4 regions of the Paenibacillus sp. FSL W7-1088 genome follow, and region 2 is predicted to be linked to each of the others. Evidence: riboswitches for the same ligand, from Rfam matches in the RefSeq annotation. Region 2 holds a riboswitch; each other region holds the start of a gene.
What was found. A riboswitch is a leader RNA that binds a small molecule or an ion and turns the genes downstream of it on or off. The one in region 2 is predicted to bind cyclic di-AMP.
Positions count from the first base shown of each region.

Region 1 (2,203 bases), 2.3 Mb from region 2:
ACCGCACGTCGAATAGCTACGGTGTCGTCACGACCTTCCACCACGATCACTTCTTTTATCATGTTCCATTTCTTCCTTTCTAACGCAAAAAGAAGAGGAGTATCCTCTTCTCTGCCAAACGGCGGGGGAGACTGAATTCAGACCCCTCCGCCGCATATTCCGCATGAATCATTCATGCTTATATTTTATAGCATTCCCATTTCAAAGTAAAACGATTTTAGTTCGCTTCCGGCTTCACCGGACCAATCACATATACCGTCTTGCCTTTCTTCCGTCCGAAGTTCAGGGCATGCTTCACACTATCATAATACACATCAATTTTGTTGCCTTTAATGGCACCACCTGTGTCTTCCGCACGACGGAAGCCAAGGCCCTCGATATATACCCACCAGCCAATTGGAATGACTTTGGGATCAACCGCAATGGTACGTCCCTCGGTTACCCGAGTACCTGATGCCGTTTTTGTGCCGATACCGGGCTCTTCAGAAGAGTATGCCGTCATGGATACATTTTTCAACACTTTAGAATATTTAAAAGAACTGCCTGAGACGGTAATTACTTTGCTGCCCGAGGCAGCGGTTTTCTTCGAGTTCGTTGTTGTTGCTGTTTTTGTCGTGGAAGTCTGCGCCGATACCGTCTGAATCACTGGCTCTTTCACAACAGGTTTGGCTTTGGTACCAACGGCGATCACTTTATCAACGCGATTCGTTGCGACCGATTTGCCCACCATTTTTTTGGAGACCAATTCTCCATCCTGGAACACCTTTTCAATATGCTGTACAAGTGTGCCTTCTTTACCGCTCACAACGACACGATTGTCGCCTTTGTACAAGCTAGGGTCAGCCGTTTTGATCACTTTGTAAGCAATCGGCTGTTCCACGTCCACCGTACGCTTTGTTACACGCACTACACGGATTTTCATATCCGCTTCAATAGTGGTTCCAAGCGCCGGATACACTTTGTCTTCACTTGCAATCTGAATACCTGATTTTTTAATCGCATCTTTTACCGATGAATCGGTTGTATACAGAGTCTTGGTGTCTCCGTCTGCCGTAATATTAACTGGAACGGCCCGCTCAATAACGATGCGGTCTCCATCTGTGATCGCCCCATTCAAGGGCATGGATACCTGATCGTGAGGGCTGACTGTGATTGACTGCTCCTCCAGCATTTCCTGAAGCATTCCTGTACGAGTCTCTACCGCTTGAGCTTTGCCATCAATAACCAGTGAAATTTGTTTCCCGGCCTGACCGTAAACGACTAACAAGATCATGATTGTAAGCGCAATTGAGAAAATCGCGATCAATGCCATTTGACGCAAGTTCTCATGCTTCCACCGCAACGCGAAAGACTTACTGGATGATCGTGACTCATGGGTCTCTTCTGGTTGGAATGTGCCCACTTCTCCGTCCTCCTTCATAGCCTCGCCGTCTAAAGTAATGCATGATGTCTTTGACGCGACTATACCAAATTTTCTACAGAACACAGATCGGACCAACATAATCCGGTTCTGCACCATGAATCAATCTTCGCAACATGATGTCATCCTCCTGAATACTTACCGTATGATGACCGTATTTCTTTTATTCAAAAACAAAAAAGCCAAAGAAAGAGTTTAAGAGGAACTCTTTCGTGGCTTCCGAATGATTCTGAATATCGGAAATTCATGCACGAGGTTGCCTCTCTTTTTCCGCTTGCGAGGTTAGCTGTCGGGTTCGGGCGAAAGAGAGCCGCCCTATCTCCGGTCATCCGCTCATGGCGGACGCCCTTGAATTCACCCCGAGACCCAAAGAAGAAATCAAATATGGCTTCGCAGATTTATACGCTGCTTTTGGGTCAGCGCATTTTGCGCATCGGCTGAAAACACCGATGTTTAAGCCTTATTGGTTCCCCCGCTCTCCGTTAACGGAGACTCAGCGAGACTGATTCATGAAAGTAATGTTGTTTCATCGGAAAGTGTCCCTTTGTTCATCCCCCGAACATCTGTCCAATTTTCCGCACAACAATTCACTGAAAAGATGATATCCTGTTTCTATGCATGTTGTAAAGCGTTGTTCAAGTACGTTTTTCTAAATATTTGGTTAAAATATTGTAATATTCTTGATTTATTTGGATCAAAAAGCAAATTAACTCCGCCTAACTCACTTTTTCACCCGTTTTGCTCGATATTTTAACGAATCCCAAATCGTTCCATGGCATTTTT
Region 1 covers NZ_CP150216.1:32,751-34,953, reverse strand. Annotated here, with positions in the region: gene rnmV (ribonuclease M5) at 1-62, opposite strand, end outside; gene MKY42_RS00150 (3D domain-containing protein) at 218-1,402, opposite strand; cyclic di-AMP (ydaO/yuaA leader) riboswitch at 1,676-1,929, opposite strand; gene MKY42_RS00145 (TatD family hydrolase) at 2,171-2,203, opposite strand, start outside.
Region 1: another riboswitch for cyclic di-AMP. It lies ahead of MKY42_RS00150 (3D domain-containing protein); the one in region 2 lies ahead of MKY42_RS10965 (C40 family peptidase).

Region 2 (2,203 bases):
TGAGACCTAAATGACTTTTCATTTAGGTCTCTTTTTGTAAATAATTTTTTTGGGAAAGTAGGCGCCATGAATATGATCAGTGATGAAGAATTGGATGCACTGCGTTTATCGGGTGAAAAAGTAAGGGTAGTACGGGACGAAATTCAGTCCAATGATGTGACAGGCATTGTGGTTGCCTGGGACGGGGAGCAGGTGCTCATTCGCCGTCAGAATCGTCGTGTGGTCAAGCTGGACCGGAATTATCAGTATCAGTTGTTCAGCGAGCCACGTAAGAGTCCGCTCGAAGAATAGGACATGCGTTTTTTAGGTTCATTTACCATGGGTGTTTTGGCATAATTGCACCTCTCGGGTGAAAAGATAGGTACAGTGAGAGCTTGTAACATATCAGCCGAGAGGATGTGCGGTAACCATGACATTGATGAATGATAAGGTTCATGCCTATAAAGATCAGATTGGTGAATTAAGCGACGTGCTGCCAGCTGTGGTGAAGTCTTATCATGAGTTCACTGGAGAATGTTTTCAGGCTGGGGAAATTGATGCCAAGACCAAACAGCTGATTGCACTGGGCATTGGTTTGTTTGCAAACAATGAGGTATGTACGTTTTACCATGTGGAAGAGGCGCGTGCCAAAGGAGCGACCGATCAGGAGATTATGGAGACGGTTGCTGTGGCTGGAGCCGTAGGCGGAGGCCATGCGTTGTCTCAAGGTGCAATGAGAGTACAGAAGGCTCTACATTAAGTATAGAAGTCTACAGCACAGCGGATTTGTAAACAAAAGCCCCAAAACAAAGAGGAGGTCCCGGATTCACCCGGAGCCTCCTCTTTGCGCTATTTCCAATCAAACTTATATTTTGCCCAGCATTTTGTTATACATAAACTGACCTGTTACCCGGCGTGCTGTTACATAACGATCATTGAAATATGGATTGGATAATTGGGTGATGCTGACACCCTTACTGCTGGAAGCATGAGCGAACTGTCCGCCCCCGATATATACTCCTGTATGAGAAATGCCATTGCCCATCGTATTAAAGAATACCAGGTCACCTGTACGCAGATTAGCTTTGGATACCGGTGTTCCGGCCTTCGCTTGCTGCTGGGAAGTACGTGGTAATTCAATGCTATATTTGTTGAAAATATATCTCATAAATCCAGAGCAATCAAACCCGGCGAGTGTCGTGCCGCCCCATTTGTAAGGAATGCCTGTCATGTTGTTAACGACGGTGTTAATACTGCTTGCCTCTGTGCTTGCTGCACCGGATGTAAATAGAACTGCTGCTCCAAAAATAGAAATGATAAGCTTTTTCAAAATTGTTGTTCTCCCTTCGATGCCTACGGAGTTAGCTAAGGGTTCGGTAGAAGGTTCCCTATATTTCCTATGTATAAGAATAATTCACCCAAAATGGTTCCCCCGTTTTCAAACATGAAACTCGGCAAATGAATAATTAAGTTTTTGTAACCTTTTGAAACTATATTGCATAAATGCGAAAATGTCAAACCGATCTTGAACCCTTCTTATCATCTCAATGTTAACGGAATTATCGCTTTTTATGTAGAAATAACTCGAATGATGGGTTCTAATAAATGACAAAAAAGTAACTACTGTTTCAGAAGGAGAGAAATTGGACAATTTATTGGCTTTCTCACATCCAATTAGACGATAATTATAGGTTGTCCAAAGAATTTGTTACATGTTGTTGCAAATATTGACAAAATTCATCTTTTTGCATAGAATTCTTTTTGTGCATTCCATTTATTGGATTAAAAGAAATAGTTTGATTATAAAACAAATATAAGGGGGATAGATTAGCAGGGGAACAGTTTGCAGAAAATGAATTGAGGAGTGTTTCTAATCTATGTTGAAGGCAAAAACAAGGTTTGCATCTTTGGTTATGGCATGTACAATGGTTTTCTCCGTTGTCGGAATGGTATTTCAGCCTGCTGCTAAGGTCTCTGCTGCAGACGCCTCTGGAACGACAGCAAGTATCTCGGACATTTTGAAGAATCAACATCCAGACGGGGGATGGAAGAAGGATTACAAAGAAACAAGTGGTGAGTGGGCCAAATCTACGATTGATAACAAAGCTACATACTCAGAAATTAGAAGGTTAGCCAAGGAATTCAAAAAGACGAATGATCCGCGTTATTCGGCTGCTGCCATCAAAGGAATCAACTTTTTGCTGAATATGCAGTACTCCAATGG
Region 2 covers NZ_CP150216.1:2,361,472-2,363,674, forward strand. Annotated here, with positions in the region: gene MKY42_RS10955 (hypothetical protein) at 73-291, shown strand; gene MKY42_RS10960 (carboxymuconolactone decarboxylase family protein) at 410-739, shown strand; gene MKY42_RS10965 (C40 family peptidase) at 845-1,309, opposite strand; cyclic di-AMP (ydaO/yuaA leader) riboswitch at 1,315-1,446, opposite strand; gene pelA (pectate lyase) at 1,857-2,203, shown strand, end outside.

Region 3 (2,203 bases), 2.3 Mb from region 2:
TCATTGCAGCACTTTTATTTCTCTATCAATTAGTATGGGGATACTTTCTTTATCGAATGGTTCAGTCAGCTGTGGTCCCGCTGCTCCTGCGTTATCCTGACCCTGATGTAGGGGAACTCAGTACAATTTTATTCAAAATGGAGAGCCAACTCGGCCTGACAACGAATCCGGAGGTCCATCGCTATTTATGGATTTTAGGGGCTATGCTGCTGCTACGGATGCTGATTAGCCCTCTCATTCAGGCAGGGCTGCTCTACTCGCTCCAGCATTATAATCATTCGGAAGAGCGCATTCCATTCATTCGTGGCATCAAAAATTTGTGGAAACCGATGCTGTTGCTTTACACCATTCGTACCCTTTTGCTGCTGCTGCCTGCTTATTGGCTCGCACCAAAGCTCTATTCTATCTTTATGGAAGGTTTTCATTCCCTCCATCTGCTCTTGCCTGGTATTCCCTATGTTGCTGGTTGGATTGTATACGGGTGGGTTATCCATCATATCCTGCTCTACATGCAGTTTGGTATCTCAGCTCCTGATGGGGAAGGCGGAGCGCGTGGTACGTTTCAAGCTCTATGGATTGCACTACGCCAGGTCATCACTCTGATCGGCATCGCTGTCATGCTGGGCGGCCTTCATCTGCTGGTCTTTGGTGCCTTTACTTCAGCTTCATGGTTACTAACGGGTTTAACTGGTCTTATACTACAACAGACGTATCCACTTGCCCGGTGCTTGCTAAGCCTATGGAAAATATGCGCCCATTTCCGGTTATGGCAGTCCAATTCGATCAAGGATTAACGTGCACGGTTAAAAATGGTTACCATCTCTATGTAAAGTTGTTTTCATCAAAAGCCTTTAAACAAGCAAACCTCGACCTTTCCCCGTCAAAGGTCGAGGTTTTTTTTGCTAATTTTGTTGTTAAACGTTGCCAAAGTGATATACCTCTGTTACAATAATCGCAGTGAGTTTTTAGTAACAACTTTGTAATCTTTACCTTCATATTTGTAACTACTTAAAATTTAATCGTCATTTCTTGATTTCGCAGGTGCATAACTAGCATAGCCAAATTCCTAGCACCTGGGAAGCGGGGGAACCAGTTATGGGTGAATTGATCTTGCAACAGAGGGATCATAGGGGACCTTCAACCGAATCCTTAAGCTAACCTCGCAGGCATTGGAAGGGGTATATCTCTTGTTTAAAAAGAAATTAACCGCAGCTGTACTTAGCCTCACATTTGCATTATCGCTTGGAGCAGGCAGCGCATTCGCAGATTCAAAAATGGACCAAGTCATTGATTCAGCAATGGGAACTACATACAAAAGCGGAGGAACAACGCTTAACGGCTTTGACTGCTCTGGGTTCACAAGTTATGTATTCGACAAGCTGGGTATTGATCTGGCTCGCCAATCGAGTTCACAATTCGACATGGGTGATTCGGTATCCCGTATGGAAATGAGACCAGGTGATCTGGTATTCTTCAATACAACGGGTAAAGGGGTCTCGCACGTAGGGATCTTTGTAGGGGATGGAAAGTTTGCACACTCCTCTTCTTCCAAAGGAGTTACCATCAGCGAATTAAGTGAAAGCTACTGGGCTAACCGCTATGTTGGCGCTAAACGCATTATGAGCACGGACGCATATGAGACATTGGCCATCGACTAGGGACAAGCTGAGCAACGTCATGCTGGAACAATAAAACTACTGTAACGAAGCATAATAGAACCGTCTGGTACATTCTCCGCAGGAATGGATCCGGCGGTTTTTTTGTGCTTCGTTTCCTTCAAAGCATTCGGGATAGCGATCAAACCTAAGTTTAAGTTTTTTAGAGCTATTTTCATTGCTTCGTCCGTGCTCTTATCATGTTTTTACCCATCCTACTATAATATAAACGAAATTACCGGAACTTTTGTTTCACTTTTTTTTCTAAAACGAGGACTTGCCAAATGAACGCCTCTTTTGTAGAGTGAAAACAAGCTTAGATATGGAATGACATATGGATATAGATATGGACAAATCAAAATCATTATCGCTTGTTCACAATGAGAGGAGCGTGCAGTTTTGTATGGATGAAGCCCCTGTGACGTTTCACGTTGTGCCCATGCAAGAAGAACATGCGGAGCTCATCTGCGATTGGCAGTATGACCCGCCTTATAATATTTATAGCTGGCTGCCCTGGGAGCAAATGAAAGCACTTGAAGTAGAATTCG
Region 3 covers NZ_CP150216.1:110,051-112,253, reverse strand. Annotated here, with positions in the region: gene MKY42_RS00540 (hypothetical protein) at 1-794, shown strand, start outside; cyclic di-AMP (ydaO/yuaA leader) riboswitch at 1,047-1,184, shown strand; gene MKY42_RS00535 (C40 family peptidase) at 1,188-1,658, shown strand; gene MKY42_RS00530 (GNAT family N-acetyltransferase) at 2,059-2,203, shown strand, end outside.
Region 3: another riboswitch for cyclic di-AMP. It lies ahead of MKY42_RS00535 (C40 family peptidase); the one in region 2 lies ahead of MKY42_RS10965 (C40 family peptidase).

Region 4 (2,203 bases), 2.0 Mb from region 2:
TCCATTGTTCTTCAGCATGCAGGAGGCGGTGTCGGATCAAAGCTGAGTGGGTCCATCGAGGCGTTGCCTGAAGTTATCGAGGAATTGCGTAACCGCGGGTACGAGCTGGTGACTTTGGACGAAATGCTAGAACTGCCAAAGGGCAAATAGGTCAAAGAATCCAGAAGTCGGATATTCAAAAGGGTGCCCTTCAATCACATTCTCGTGATTAAGGGACACCCTTTACTGTTTAATTTAGATTTAGTTGGAATCACATATGATGATGTGCAGCTACGCTTTGATTTTTATTTCAAAATGTAAAGTTCAACATCCTGAATACCAAATGTGCTCACGGATTGTTTGCTGCCAGGAATAAAGATATCGATCTTATGGCCTTTAATGGCGCTGCCCACATCACGAGCCGTAGCGACAAATGCCTGTTTTGGCAGTCCTGGGTGTGTATGACCTGTTACCAGTACCTTAGTTCCCAATGGAATAATACTTGGGTCTACTGCAATGGTTCCCAATTCGAGCGGGTTACCGAAGTAGTCCACAGCACCCCATCCTCCATTTTCGGAAGCGTCCGCGGAGTATGCTGTTGCTTTGACATCGACCGCTTTGCTGTAATCAAACGTTTTTCCCCAGGCTTGTACAACTTTACTATCTGCATTAACGTCAAGACTTGCAGTAGTGATCGTTTTAGCCTCCGTTTTAGCTTCTGCAGCAGAAGCTGTGTACGTTGTTTTTCCAGGAATCGTAATTTTCAAACCACCATAAATGTTGTAAGCTGAAATGTCATTGTTAGCTTTGATAAGAGCGTTAAGTCCAACTCCGTATTGTTTGGATAAGGTATAGAAGGTATCCCCCTCTTTGGCCACATGAACTGAATCAGCGTGAGCCGGAACGGCCTGAATGAGCATTGCTGCTGTCAGCAAAGCTGTTGCTGTTTTGGCTATACGTTTCTTGTTAATCATGGTCTTCCTCCCTCATTATGCCTGCGAAGTTAGTTGTCGGATTCGGATGGAGGAAACCACCCTATAGGTTCAATTACATTAAGAATTTATGTAGCCCTAATTCACCCCAAGCCGTGTGCAAATGATTCTTCCCCAAGCACACTCTGCATCGTTACATCCCCCGCACTCCCAACTCCGGAAGTTTCGGCAGGAACAAATATATCACAATTTTGTAACCAAGAGTCGTAGTAAATGTTACCATCTGTCTAATTCACTTCAACATCATGGCTGAATCTAAGCGGTTTTTTTCAAAAAAATGTCTATTTGAGCTTATATCGCTGATGACAGAAACGTTACTTTTTATGTTAATCCGTGCGTTTCCTTACATAACAAAACAATCCCTGCCGACGGGTCGTCGACAGGGATGTATGAGGGGATGAAATTCTCATCCAAAGTATAGATTTTGCAATTTCATCCTGATCTTCATCCTGAATAACTTGGATGTATTAGAGCACTTTAGCAAGGAAGTCACGTGTACGTGCATGCTTGGGCTCACCGAACACTTCAGCAGGCGTTCCTTCTTCTACAATTACCCCGCCATCCATAAACAGGATGCGGTCACCCACTTCGCGTGCGAAGCCCATCTCATGCGTCACAATAACCATGGTCATGCCGCCCTCTGCAAGCCGCTTCATAACATCCAGGACTTCACCCACCATTTCAGGGTCCAGTGCAGACGTTGGCTCGTCAAAGAGCATGACATGCGGCTGCATCGCGAGCGCTCTTGCAATAGCTATCCGTTGTTTCTGTCCACCGGACAGCTGATTTGGATAGGCGTCTTTTTTGTCAGAGAGGCCCACCGTCTTGAGCAAATCTGCACAGATTTGTTCCGCTTCATGTGCAGGCTGTTTCTTCACTTTAATGGGAGCAATCGTAATGTTCTGCTGCACCGTTTTGTGCGGAAACAGATTGAAATGCTGGAATACCATCCCCATTTTTTCACGAGTTGCATTAATGTTGTGTTTCGGGTCAGTGATCGAAACTCCCTCAAAGTTAATCTCACCGGAAGTAGGTTTCTCCAGTAAGTTCAGACAACGCAAAAAGGTACTTTTCCCCGATCCGGACGGACCGATGACCACGACAACCTCGCCTTTGCCAATCGTTACGTTAATGCCTTTAAGCACTTCGTTCTTATCATAGGATTTATATAATTGTCTAACGTCTATCACTTGCACCCAACTTCCTTTCCAGTCGACCCAGCAGTTTGGACA
Region 4 covers NZ_CP150216.1:4,324,582-4,326,784, forward strand. Annotated here, with positions in the region: gene MKY42_RS19335 (polysaccharide deacetylase family protein) at 1-150, shown strand, start outside; gene MKY42_RS19340 (3D domain-containing protein) at 285-953, opposite strand; cyclic di-AMP (ydaO/yuaA leader) riboswitch at 956-1,152, opposite strand; gene MKY42_RS19345 (amino acid ABC transporter ATP-binding protein) at 1,439-2,161, opposite strand; gene MKY42_RS19350 (ABC transporter substrate-binding protein/permease) at 2,148-2,203, opposite strand, start outside.
Region 4: another riboswitch for cyclic di-AMP. It lies ahead of MKY42_RS19340 (3D domain-containing protein); the one in region 2 lies ahead of MKY42_RS10965 (C40 family peptidase).